3 regions of the Streptomyces sp. NPDC046727 genome follow, and region 2 is predicted to be linked to each of the others. Evidence: riboswitches for the same ligand, from Rfam matches in the RefSeq annotation. Region 2 holds a riboswitch; each other region holds the start of a gene.

What was found. A riboswitch is a leader RNA that binds a small molecule or an ion and turns the genes downstream of it on or off. The one in region 2 is predicted to bind cyclic di-AMP.
Positions count from the first base shown of each region.
Region 1: it holds a riboswitch for cyclic di-AMP, as region 2 does, so the genes downstream of both, ABZ937_RS04310 (M23 family metallopeptidase) here and ABZ937_RS32330 (M23 family metallopeptidase) in region 2, are expected to answer to the same signal.
Region 3: it holds a riboswitch for cyclic di-AMP, as region 2 does, so the genes downstream of both, ABZ937_RS01600 (transglycosylase SLT domain-containing protein) here and ABZ937_RS32330 (M23 family metallopeptidase) in region 2, are expected to answer to the same signal.

Region 1 is NZ_JBEYYR010000003.1:50,683-54,856, forward strand. It holds gene ABZ937_RS04300 (pitrilysin family protein) at 1-527, shown strand, start outside; gene ABZ937_RS04305 (pitrilysin family protein) at 524-1,912, shown strand; cyclic di-AMP (ydaO/yuaA leader) riboswitch at 2,122-2,282, shown strand; gene ABZ937_RS04310 (M23 family metallopeptidase) at 2,295-3,050, shown strand; gene ABZ937_RS04315 (GntR family transcriptional regulator) at 3,249-3,935, shown strand; gene ABZ937_RS04320 (HPr family phosphocarrier protein) at 4,108-4,174, opposite strand, start outside.
Region 2 is NZ_JBEYYR010000034.1:20,810-24,983, reverse strand. It holds gene ABZ937_RS32345 (MarR family transcriptional regulator) at 1-127, opposite strand, end outside; gene ABZ937_RS32340 (dihydrofolate reductase family protein) at 192-1,325, shown strand; tRNA gene ABZ937_RS32335 (tRNA-Met) at 1,375-1,448, opposite strand; cyclic di-AMP (ydaO/yuaA leader) riboswitch at 1,759-1,927, shown strand; gene ABZ937_RS32330 (M23 family metallopeptidase) at 1,935-2,999, shown strand; gene ABZ937_RS32325 (aldo/keto reductase) at 3,073-4,017, shown strand; gene ABZ937_RS32320 (PrsW family intramembrane metalloprotease) at 4,035-4,174, opposite strand, start outside.
Region 3 is NZ_JBEYYR010000001.1:339,863-344,036, forward strand. It holds gene ABZ937_RS01595 (polyprenyl synthetase family protein) at 1-793, opposite strand, end outside; cyclic di-AMP (ydaO/yuaA leader) riboswitch at 1,381-1,561, shown strand; gene ABZ937_RS01600 (transglycosylase SLT domain-containing protein) at 1,565-2,047, shown strand; gene ABZ937_RS01605 (HAD family hydrolase) at 2,112-2,924, opposite strand; gene ABZ937_RS01610 (FAD-dependent oxidoreductase) at 3,048-4,174, opposite strand, start outside.

The sequences.
Region 1 (4,174 bases), on a different contig from region 2:
CCCGCCTGTACAACCGGCTGGTGCGCCGGGACCGCACGGCCGTCGCGGCCGGCTTCGGCCTGCTGCGCCTGGCCGGCGCGCCCTCCATGGGCTGGCTGGACGTGAAGGCCTCCGGTGACGTCGAGGTGCCCGTCATCGAGGCCGCCATCGACGAGGAGCTGGCCCGGTTCGCCGCCGAGGGCCCCACCCCCGAGGAGATGGAGCGCGCCCAGGCCCAGCTGGAGCGCGAGTGGCTGGACCGGCTCGGCACGGTCGCCGGCCGCGCCGACGAACTGTGCCGGTTCGCCGTCCTGTTCGGCGACCCGCAGCTCGCCCTGACCGCCGTCCAGCGCGTCCTGGCGGTGACCCCGGAGGAGGTCCAGGAGGTCGCCAAGGCCCACCTGCGCCCCGACAACCGCGCGGTCCTCGTCTACGAGCCGAAGTCCCCGGAAAAGGCCCCGGACGCCGACGTCCCCGAGGACCCGGAGCAGGAAGCGACCGTAGAGGCGGGCCGCGACGAGACCGAGAACGAGGAGACGGCCAAGTGACCCAGCTCGCCACCATGGACTTCCACCCCCAGCCGCAGCCCGGCGAGGCCAGGCCCTGGGCGTTCCCGGCCCCCGAGCGGACCGCGCTCGACAACGGCCTGACCGTGCTGCGCTGCCACCGCCCCGGCCAGCAGGTCGTCGCCGTGGAGGTGCTGCTGGACGCGCCTCTGGACGCCGAGCCGAACGGCCTGGACGGCGTCGCCACGATCATGGCGCGGGCCTTCTCCGAGGGCACCGACAAGCACTCCGCCGAGGAGTTCGCCGCCGAGCTGGAGCGCGCCGGCGCCACCCTCGACGCGCACGCCGACCACCCCGGCGTCCGGATCAGCCTGGAGGTCCCGGCCTCCCGTCTCGCCAAGGGCCTCGGCCTGCTCGCCGACGCCCTGCGCGCGCCCGCGTTCGCCGAGAGCGAGGTCGAGCGGCTGGTCCGCAACCGCCTGGACGAGATCCCGCACGAGCTGGCCAACCCCGCCCGCCGGGCCGCAAAGGAACTCTCCAAGGAGCTGTTCCCGGCGACCTCGCGCATGTCCCGCCCGCGCCAGGGCACCGAGGAGACGGTCGAGAAGATCGACGCGGCGGCCGTGCGCGCCTTCTGCGACCGCCACGTCCGGCCCGCCACGGCCACCGTGGTGGTCGTCGGCGATCTGACCGGCATCGACCTGGACGCGCTGCTCGGCGACACCCTGGGCGCCTGGACGGGCACCCCGGGCGAGCCCCGGCCGGTGCCGCCGGTGACCGCCGACGACACGGGGCGCGTGATCATCGTGGACCGGCCCGGCGCCGTCCAGACGCAGCTGCTCATCGGCCGGATCGGACCCGACCGGCACGACCGGGTGTGGCCCGCCCAGGTGCTCGGCACGTACTGCCTCGGCGGCACCCTCACCTCCCGGCTGGACCGCGTCCTGCGCGAGGAGAAGGGCTACACCTACGGCGTGCGGTCCTTCGGGCAGGTTCTGCGGTCCGCGCCGGACGGCACGGGCGCGGCCATGCTCGCCATCAGCGGATCCGTGGACACCCCGAACACCGGCCCGGCGCTGGACGACCTGTGGAAGGTGCTGCGGACCGTCGCGACGGAGGGCCTGACCGACGCCGAGCGGGACGTCGCCGTGCAGAACCTCGTCGGCGTGGCGCCGCTGAAGTACGAGACCGCCGCGGCCGTCGCGAGCACGCTGGCCGACCAGGTCGAGCAGCACCTGCCCGACGACTTCCAGGCGACGCTCTACCAGCAGCTGGCCGGCACGGGCACGGTGGAGGCCACCGCGGCCGTCGTGAACGCCTTCCCGGTGGACCGCCTGGTGACCGTCCTCGTCGGCGACGCCGCCCAGATCAAGGCGCCGGTCGAGGCGCTCGGCATCGGTGAAGTGACCGTGGTGACGGCCGAGTAGTGCCACGCGCGCAGGGGCCCTGACGACCTACGGGTCGTCAGGGCCCCTGCTGTTCCACTCGTTCCCCCAGATGCCCGTTTTGGGGCGGAGGTTGCCTGTCTGCCCTGTGGGATGCGCTACAAAAGCCCGGATCCGTTTGAGGATTGAAAGCGGGCCACCGTAGCGTCGTCCGGGCTGTTCGTCAGGCAGTGCGCCGCGCCCGCGGCACCGGACAGCCATCGCCGAGTCCCCGTACGGCGCGAGCCAGGGGAGCCGGGGACCCACCGTCCCTGGGGTGAATCGGGCGCCCGCGCGGCTGCGAGGGGGCTCGTAGGAGACCTTCCTGCTCCGAACCCGTCAGCTAACCCGGTAGGCGAGAGGGAAGGAAAGGACCAGCCACTTCATGGCGTTCATGTGCGCCACCGGGAAGCACCGCAAGCCCGGCCGGGTCAAGCGGACCACCGCTCAGGCGGCCGGTATCGCGGCCCTCACCACCACCGGTGTGATCAGCACCCTCGCCGCCTCCCCGGCGCTGGCCGCCGAGACCCCCGCGGAGCAGACCGGCCTCACCCCGGTCCTCGCCGCTACCGACGACGTCGCCGAGCAGATCGACGCGCAGGCCGCCGCCCAGCAGCAGGCCGCCGACGAGAAGGCGGCCGAGGCGGCCGCGGCGAAGGAAGCCGCCCAGCGGGCCCAGGAGGTGCGCGAGGCCAAGGCCCGCGCCGCCCGGGAGGCCGAGCGCAAGCTGTTGAACGCCTTCGTCGCGCCCATCGCGCACTCCTACGTCTCCACGGGCTACCAGGCCAGCAGCTCGCTGTGGTCCTCCGGCTCGCACACCGGCGTCGACTTCCACGCGGCCAGCGGCACGGCCGTCCACGCGGTGGGCTCCGGCACGGTCGTCTCCACGGGCTGGGGCGGCGCCTACGGCAACCAGATCGTGATCCGGATGGCCGACGGCATGTACACCCAGTACGGGCACCTGTCCTCCATCGGCGTCACGGTGGGCCAGAAGGTCGTCCCGGGCCAGCAGATCGGCCTGTCCGGCGCCACCGGCAACGTCACCGGCCCGCACCTCCACTTCGAGGCGCGTACGACCCCCGAGTACGGCTCGGACGTCGACCCCGTCGCCTACCTCCGCCAGCACGGCGTGAACATCTGACGCCTCCCGCACGGCAGTCCGAAGCCCCGGCTCATCGAGCCGGGGCTTTCGTCGTTTTTCGCAGTGTCCGCCGGACCCGTTGTCCAAAAAATATCCATGGATTACGGCCTGCCGTCGGAAATTCCGGCTCATTGGAATAGAGTCTCGGAACACGCGTCCGTCGACGACGTTTCACGGGGATTAAAGCGGAGGTCGGTCATGCGTATTCCGGCGCACTCGGTGTGCACCGCGGTCCGGGACGACATCGTCGCCGGTGTCTACGAGCGTGGCAGCCGTCTCACCGAGGAAGTCCTGGCCCGCCGCTACGGCGTCTCGCGCGTCCCCGTGCGCGAGGCCCTGCGCACCCTGGAGGCCGAGGGCTTCGTGGTGACGCGCCGGCACGCGGGCGCGTGCGTGGCCGAGCCGACCGAGCAGGAGGCCGCCGACCTGCTGGAGATGCGGATGCTGCTGGAGCCGCTGGGTGCCGCCCGGGCCGCCCAGCGGCGCACCGAGGCCCATCTGAAGGTGCTGCGCGGCCTGGTCCGGCTGGGCCAGGAGCGGGCCAGGAGGGGCAACAGCGAGGATCTGCGCTCGCTGGGCGGCTGGTTCCACGAGACGCTCGCGCAGGCCTCCGGCAGCCCCTCGCTGACCTCGATGCTCACCCAGCTGCGGCACAAGATCGCCTGGATGTACGTGCTGGAGGCGCCGCTGAGCCCGGGGGACTCCTGGGCGGAGCACGGCGCGATCGTGGACGCGGTGGCGCGCGGGGACGGGGAGCGCGCGCGGACGCTCACGGCGCTGCACGCGGAGCGCGCGACAGGCGCGCACCGGCTGCGCTTTTCCGGTGCCGCGGAGCGTGTGAGGACTTCGCAACACGCCGTAAACATCTCGGGCCCGCGGTATTAACACGGACACCGTATACAAAGAAGAGTTATTCGGTGGAGGGGTGTTTTCTGCTGCCCTTTTCCTGCCTGAATTCCGGGACGCGAGCCGTTCGGTGCCCGCGGGGAATTCAGGCTGCCGGGAAAACGCGGAAGCCGCGCCGTCCGGTACGGACGACGCGGCTTCCCGGTCCTGCTCAGACGGTCTCGGGCAGCTCCTCCAGGCCCTCGGAGACCAGCTTGGCCAGACGGTCGAGGGCGACG
Region 2 (4,174 bases):
AGAACAGGTGCGGCATGCCACCCTCCTGCTGGAGCTGCCGGTCGATCGCGTCCTCCAGGAGGCGGGAGGCGGCGATGTAGGCGCGCCAGGCGCGCTGCTCCTCGGGGCTGAGCCAGCGGGTCGTCATGCCGCCAGTGTAGGTTTGTTTCAAACTTGAACCAAGCCGTCCGCCGCCGGAAGAGAGCGCGCCGATGCCCCTGCCGTACGTCCTGCTGTCCGCCGCCGTCTCCCTCGACGGCTACCTGGACGACACCGGCCCCGAGCGGCTCCTGCTGTCGAGCCCGGCCGACTTCGACCGGGTCGACGAGGTACGGGCCTCCGTCGACGCCATCCTCGTCGGCGCCGGCACGATCCGCGCCGACAACCCCCGCCTGCTGGTCAACTCCGCCGAGCGGCGCGCGGCCCGCACGGCGGCGGGCAAGCCGGAGTACCCGCTGAAGGTCACCGTGAGCGGCTCCGGCGACCTCGACCCCGGGGCCAACTTCTGGCACACCGGCGGCGAGAAACTCGTCTACACGACGGACAAGGGCGCCGGACCCGCCGCCCGCCGCCTCGGGCGCACCGCCGACGTCGTCCCGCTCGGCCCCGCCCTGGACTGGCGGGCCCTGCTGGAGCATCTCCACGACGTGCGCGGAGTCGGGCGGCTGATGGTCGAGGGCGGCGGCACGGTCCACACCCAGCTCCTCCAGCAGGGCCTCGCCGACGAACTCCAGCTCGTCCTCGCCCCGCTGTTCGTGGGCGACCCCGCGGCCCCGCGCCTCTTCGGACCGGGCGCCTACCAGGGCGGACGTCTGCGCCTGCTCGACACCCGGCGGATCGAGGACGTCGTCCTCATGCGCTACGCGCCCACGGCCCCCGGCACCGGCCCGCTGCCCACCGCCGCCGACCGCCACTGGCTGCGCACCGCCTGTGACCTCGCCGCGCTGTGCCCGCCCTCGGAGACGGCGTTCAGCGTCGGCGCGGTCGTGGTCGCCGCCGACGGTACGGAGCTGGCCCGGGGCCACTCGCGCGAGGGCGCCGATCCCGTGGTCCACGCGGAGGAGGCGGCCCTCGCGAAGATCGGCCCGGCCGATCCCCGGCTGGCCGGTGCCACGGTCTACAGCAGCCTGGAGCCCTGTGCCCGCCGCGCCTCCCGGCCCGCGCCCTGCGCCCGGCTGATCCTGCGGGCCGGGGTACGCCGGGTGGTCACCGCCTGGCGCGAACCCGACACGTTCGTCGCCGCGGCCGACGGCACGGGCGTCCTGACCGCCGCGGGCGCCCAGGTCGTCGTGCTCCCGGAACTGGAGGCGCTCGCCAAGGCGCCGAACGGGCATCTGCTCGGCTGACAGCACTCAGGGCCCGGAATCCGATGGATTCCGGGCCCTGAGTCTTCAGTAGCGGGGACAGGATTTGAACCTGCGACCTCTGGGTTATGAGCCCAGCGAGCTACCGAGCTGCTCCACCCCGCGTCGTTGTGTCACCAGCATACGTCATGCGGAGGGGTGCTTGCACACCCGCTTTCTTGCGCCCCCGTGATCATCACCGAAGGTGACCGGATGGACGCCCTCCGCATAACGCCTGAGTCACCATCAAAACCTTCAGTGACTACTGAACGCTCCCGCATCCCGGTCAACTCGCCCGGTTTGACGGGGTAATGGCGCATAGCTCCGCCGTCAAAATCGTGAATGATCAAGCCGAACGGGCTTGGAAAGTCACTGGCGGGTCTATTAACGTTCGATAACGCAGCGCGGTCGTCCCAGCCGTCACAAGAGGCGGCTCCGTGCGCACGCGCCGAATCCCGCAAGGGAGCCGGGGAACCACCACCCTGGGGTGAATCACGCAGATACCGCCGTGAACTCACGGAGTCCACGACCGGTATACGCGCGTAGGAGACCTTCCTGCTCCGAACCCGTCAGCTAACCCGGTAGGCGGAGGAAGGAAAGGAGCACGCCCGCGTGGCGTCCAACCGGCCTGTCCCCGAAGCCCCGTTCATACCGGCACAGCGCGACACCGAGACCTTCGGCTACGACGCCTACCGCGCCGAAGAGGGCCCCTGGGAGGAGTGGAACCCCACCGCGGACTCCGTCGCCCCGGTCCGCGGCCGGCACCGCGTCGCCAAGCAGCGAGGCGGCCTCGCGCGCAGCTCCACCGTCCTCGGCGTCGGCGTCATCGCCGCGGTCGGCGCGGGCGGCATGGCCAGCGCCCACACCGGCAAGCCGCCGGTCTCGATCTCCCTGCCCGACCTGCCCTCCGTCGGCTCCCTCTTCGAGGACGGCTCCGACTCCCAGCCGGCCGAGGCCGCGACGACCACGCTGAGCGGTGTCGGCACGACCGCCGCCGACGCCGAGGACGGCGACGCGGGCGAGGCCCTGCGCAACCGGATCATGGCCCAGGCCGAGCAGCAGCAGAGCCAGGCCGAGAGCAAGGCCACCGCCACCGTGCTCGCCGCCGCCGAGAAGCAGACCGCCGACGCCGCCGCCAAGGCCGAGAAGGAGGCCGCCGCCAAGGCCGCCGCGGCCAAGGAGGAGGCGGAGGACGCCGCCGAGAAGGCCGCCGCGAAGGCGAAGGCCGAGGCCGCCGAGAAGGCCGAGGCGGAGCGGCTGGCCAAGCTGGCCAAGCAGTACACGCTGCCGACCTCCTCGTACACGATCACCTCCACGTTCGGCCAGGCCGGCTCGATGTGGTCCTCCGGCTACCACACCGGTCTTGACTTCGCCGCCCCCACCGGCACCCTGATCAAGGCCGTCCACAGCGGCACGATCACCGAGGCGGGCTGGGCCGGCGCCTACGGCTACCGCACGATCCTCACCCTGGACGACGGCACCGAGCTGTGGTTCTGCCACCAGTCCTCGATCAGCGTCTCCGCCGGCCAGAAGGTCTCCACCGGCGACGTCATCGGCCGCGTCGGCGCCACCGGCAACGTCACCGGCCCGCACCTGCACCTGGAGGTCCACCCGGGCGGCCAGGCCACCGGCATCGACCCGATGGCGTGGCTGCGGGGCAAGGGCCTCAACCCCTGACAGCCGGGCGTTCGGCCGGAATTCGACGCCGGCGGCGGGATGCGATCGTCCCCCGCCGGCGTTGACATGACGTATGACGTCACTTCGTAAACTCGGCTCTTCCGATCTTGAGGTCTTCCCGCTCGCGCTCGGCGGCAACGTCTTCGGCTGGACCGCCGACGAGGCCACCTCCTTCGCCGTCCTGGACGCCTACGCGGCGGCCGGCGGCAACTTCATCGACACCGCCGACGCCTACACCGCCTGGATCGAGGGCAACCAGGGCGGCGAGTCCGAGACGATCATCGGCAAGTGGGTCAAGGCGCGCGGCAACCGCGCCGATGTCGTCATCGCCACCAAGGTCAGCCAGCACCCCGAGTTCCAGGGCCTGTCCGCCGCCAACATCAAGGCAGCCGCCGACGCCTCCCTGCGCCGCCTGGGCACCGACCACATCGACCTCTACTACACCCACTTCGACAAGCCCGAGGTGCCGGTCGAGGAGATCATCGGCGCGCTGGACGAGCTGGTGAAGGCCGGCAAGGTCCGGCACATCGCCGCCTCCAACATCACCGCCGAGCGCCTGCGCGAGTCCCTCGACTTCTCCGACCGCGAGGGCCTCGCCCGCTACGTCGCCCTCCAGCCGCACTACAACCTGGTCTCCCGCGACACCTACGAGGGCCCGCTGCAGGACCTCGTCGCCCGCGAGGGCCTGTCCGCCGTCCCGTACTTCGCGCTCGCCATGGGCTTCCTCACCGGCAAGTACCGCCCCGGTACGACCGTCGACAGCGCCCGCGCCGGCCGGGCCCAGGAGTACGCGGAATCCGAGCGCGGCCAGAAGGTCCTGGCGGCCCTCGACGAGATCGCCGCGGCCCATGAGGCCCCGCTGGCCACGGTCGCCCTGGCCTGGCTCGCCGCCCAGCCGACGGTCACCGCCCCGATCGCCTCGGCCCGCACGGTGGAGCAGCTCCCGGCCCTGCTGGGCGTGGCGGACCTCAGGCTGACGGATGCCGAGCTGGCGAAGCTGACGGAGGCGTCGGCCTAGTCAGCCAGTTCTCGGGGCTACGTCCGGTACGGGTTGTACGCGGGGTACGGAGCCGTCGGCCAGCCGTACCCGTACGGCACCGGCCCCGCGTACACCGGCCGTACCGGCGCGGCCGTCCGTGCCGCGTACTCCAGCGCGGGCCGGGCCACGGTCCTGC
Region 3 (4,174 bases), on a different contig from region 2:
TGTCCTCGGCCAGGCCCAGCCGGGCGGCCCGCTCGCGCAGCCGGAGCACCGGCAGGGTCGGGATGCCCTCGCGCAGGTCGGTGCCGGGGGTCTTGCCGGACTCGTGGGAGTCGGAGGCGATGTCCAGGACGTCGTCCGCGAGCTGGAAGGCGACGCCGAGCCGTTCGCCGTACTGGGTGAGGACGTCGACGACCGTCTCGTCGGCGCCGGACATCATCGCGCCGAACCGGCAGGAGACCGCCACCAGGGAGCCCGTCTTGCCGCCGAGCACGTCCAGGTAGTGCTCGACCGGGTCGCGCCCGTCCGAGGGACCCGCGGTCTCCAGGATCTGACCGGTGACGAGCCGCTCGAACGCCAGGGCCTGCACCCGGACCGCCTCGGGGCCGAGGTCGGCGAGGATCTGGGAGGCGCGGGCGAAGAGGAAGTCGCCGGTGAGAACCGCGACGGAGTTGCCCCAGCGGGTGTTGGCGCTGTCCACGCCGCGCCGCACGGCCGCCTCGTCCATGACGTCGTCGTGGTACAGCGTGGCCAGATGGGTCAGCTCCACGACCACGGCCGACGGCACGACGCCCGGCGCGTAGGGGTCGCCGAACTGGGCCGCGAGCATCACGAGCAGTGGCCGGAAACGCTTCCCTCCGGCCCGTACGAGGTGCTGCGCGGCCTCCGTGATGAACGGGACCTCGCTCTTGGTGGCATCGAGCAAGCCTTCCTCGACAGCCGCCAATCCGGCCTGGACATCGGCTTCCAGAGCCTGGTCCCGCACGCTCAGCCCGAACGGCCCGACGACGGTCACGAGGGGTCTCCTGTCTGCTGGTGTCTGCTGGCGCTTACACGGTTTGTCGATAGGTCGCTGCCATCACTCAAGTCAGCGTATCCGGTCCTCTTTCGATCACCGATAGCGCCCACCGGTCCAGCCTGGGCGGTATCGGATCATGACCGGCATAGTTTTGATCACATGGTAATAACGGACATTTGTCGACTTAACGGTAATCCGGATGCCGTGTCGCGACCTCTCCACACCCCCTCCTCCATCACCCCTCCCCCGTCGGCCACTACGACAACGACACGCACCACACCCCCGGTTCCACCACGACCCCGACTTCAGGCCCGAATCCCCCTAATCCCCCATGTCTGATTTAAAGTGTTTTGCCATTTCGTGAGTTGGGTCACGCGGCCTACTGGCCCGCCCCACCCGCCGGACCCCCCACGACCCCTTGCCCCGTCGGCGAGTTGAAGATTGGCAACCGCAAAGGATCAAGCACCTCATACGGCATCGATCAAGGTCAAACCGCATGTTGTATGAATCCGGTACTTGTTCCCGACATGTGCTCCCGCATACGTTCCGTGCCGTCGGGCGGACGCCGAATCCTGCCGCCGCCCGCATACCCATCGACGAACTCATTCGTACGGCAGGAGCGGGGGACCCAGGTAAGTCGCTGAGTCGGACGGCATACGCCGCACCGGAACGGCTCGGGGTGAAGTCGTGCCTCCCCCAGGCACGGCCGGGCACCTCCCCGCCCGAACCCGACAGCTCACCTCGCAGGCGCCGGAGAGGAACTTCCCCATGCCTGCTGCCGCTCAGCACCGCCGTACCCGGAACAGCCGCCTCGTCCGTACCCTCGTCGCCGCCGCCACCGGCGCCGCCGTCCTCACCCTTCCGCTCATCGGCGCTACCGGTGCCTCCGCGGCCACCGGCACCACCACGGGCACCACCCTCGCCGGGTACCCGAACAACCTCGACGGCTGGATCCGCGAGTCGCTCGCGATCATGGCCGAGAAGCACATCCCGGGCACCTACAACGGCATCTACCGCAACGTCATGCGCGAGTCCTCGGGCAACCCGGCCGCCATCAACCTCTGGGACTCCAACGCCGCCAAGGGCATCCCGTCCAAGGGCCTGCTCCAGGTCATCGACCCGACGTTCAACGCCTACCACGTGGCCGGCACGTCGTTCGACATCTACGACCCGGTCGCGAACATCACCGCCGCCTGCAACTACGCGGCCGCGCGGTACGGGTCCATCGACAACGTGTTCGGCGCCTACTGATCGGCCGGTCGGGGCACGCGCTGCTGATGTCCCGGTCAGCCGGTCGACGTCACGGTCGGCCCGGTCAGCCGGCCGGGAACAGTCTTTCGAGGACGACGGCGATGCCGTCGTCCTCGTTCGACAAGGTGACCTCATCCGCGACCGCCTTCAGTTCGGGATGCGCGTTGGCCATGGCGACGCCGCGTCCGGCCCAGTCGAACATCGGGATGTCGTTGGGCATGTCTCCGAAGGCCAGTGCCTGTTCGGCGCCGATCCCCAGCCGCTCGGCGGCCAGCGCCAGGCCGGTCGCCTTCGTCACCCCGCTCGGCTGCAGCTCCACGGTGCCGGGCCCCGACATGGTGACCGTCGCCAGCGAGCCCACCGCGGCGCGCGCCACGGTCGCCAACTCGTCGTCGGACAGGTCGGCATGCCGCAGCAGCACCTTGCTGATGGGCTCGGACCACAGGTCGTCCCGCCGACCGACCCGCACCGCGGGCAGCGTCGGATGGGGCATCCGGTAGCCGGGCTCGATGAGCGTGAGGCCGTCCACGCCGTCCTGGTCGACCGCCGCGTAGACCTGGCCCGCCTCCGCCTCGATCTTGCCGAGCGCGGTCTCGGCCAGCTCCCGGTCCAGCCGGACCGACCACAGCAGGCGGTCGGCCCCGGCGTCGTAGACCTGCGCTCCCTGCCCGCACACCGCGAGCCCGGTGCAGCCGAGCTGCGCCAGCAGGGGCCGTACCCGCGGGGCCGGGCGGCCCGTGACCACCAGGTGCCGGGCACCGGCCCGCGCCACCCGCGCGAGCGCGGCGAGCGACCGGTCGGAGACGGTGTCGTCGCCGCGCAGCAGCGTCCCGTCCAGGTCGGTGGCGATCAGTGCGTGTGCGGGGGTGGGTGCCATGATCAGAGAATACGGACACCGCGCCCCGCCGACTCACCTGTCATTCCACGCACTTACGTGCTGATTGACCCCAAGTGGGGCCCCTGGACGCCTTGATGGGGTCACCGCTGCGACCCCTGGGGCTCAACCGTGCGCCGCGGCCAGGTGGTTCGCCAGGCGCGGGGAGGCGAACTCCGTACCGCAGACGAACCGCATCACCGGGCCGTACGACGACGCGGCCGGCAGGCCGGTGAAGTACAGGCCGGGCACGGAGGAGACGTAGCCGGGGCCGAGCCTGGGCGCGCCGCGGCTCACCGCGAGCCGGGTGCGCAGCTCATGGCCGAGGAAGTCCATCGCCGCCAGGTCGACGCGGTAGCCGGTGGCGGCGATGACGTGGTCGGCGACGAGCCGCTCGGTGTGGCCGGCATGGGCGCGGACGGTGAGCACGGGGCTGCCGTCCTGGATCTCGGCGCCCACCACCCGCGCGACGTCCCGCACCTCCACACCGCTCTCGAAGCGCTCGCGCAGCCACCAGGCGCCGAGCGGGCCGAGGACCCGGCGGACCAGGTAGTGGCGGGCGGCCTCGGGCAGGAAGCGGTACGGGTGCGGGTAGTAGGTGAGCGCCCACAGCGACCAGGCTCGGCCGAACGGGGACTCGGGGCGAAGCCTCGGCTGCTTCCAGGGCGGGGCGCCGAAGGCGACCCTGCCGTGCCCGCGCGCGACCACGCGCACGCGTGCCCCCGCCTCCGCCGCGAGCGCCGCCGTCTCCAGCGCGGACTGGCCGGCGCCGATGACGATCAGCTCCTTGCGGGTGAACCGGCCGAGGTCGTGGTGCTGGGAGCTGTGCGAGACCGGGCCGGTCGGGGCGGGACCGTCGGCCGCCGCCGGCGCCAGCTCGGCCGGCAGGTGGGCGAGCCCGGACAGACCGGTGGCGACGACGACCGCGCGCGCGGTGAACAACTCCCCGGAGTCCAGCTTGAGTTCGAAACCGCCGTTCGGGTCGCGGTCGACGGAGACGACCCGCACCCGCTCCAGGCCGGGGACCAGCCTCTGCTGGAACCACTCCCCGTAGGAGATGAAGGTCTCCACCGGGATGATGTCCTCGTCGGTCACCAGGCGGCGGATCCCTGCCGCGTCGCAGTAGTCGGCGAGGGTGTGGCCGGGCTGGGGGCAGTCGAGGTTCGAGGCGGCGGGTGTCGACTTGAGGAGCATGCCCTGGGGCATGTGATCACGCCAGCTCACCATGGGATCGCCGAAGACGCGCACGGGGA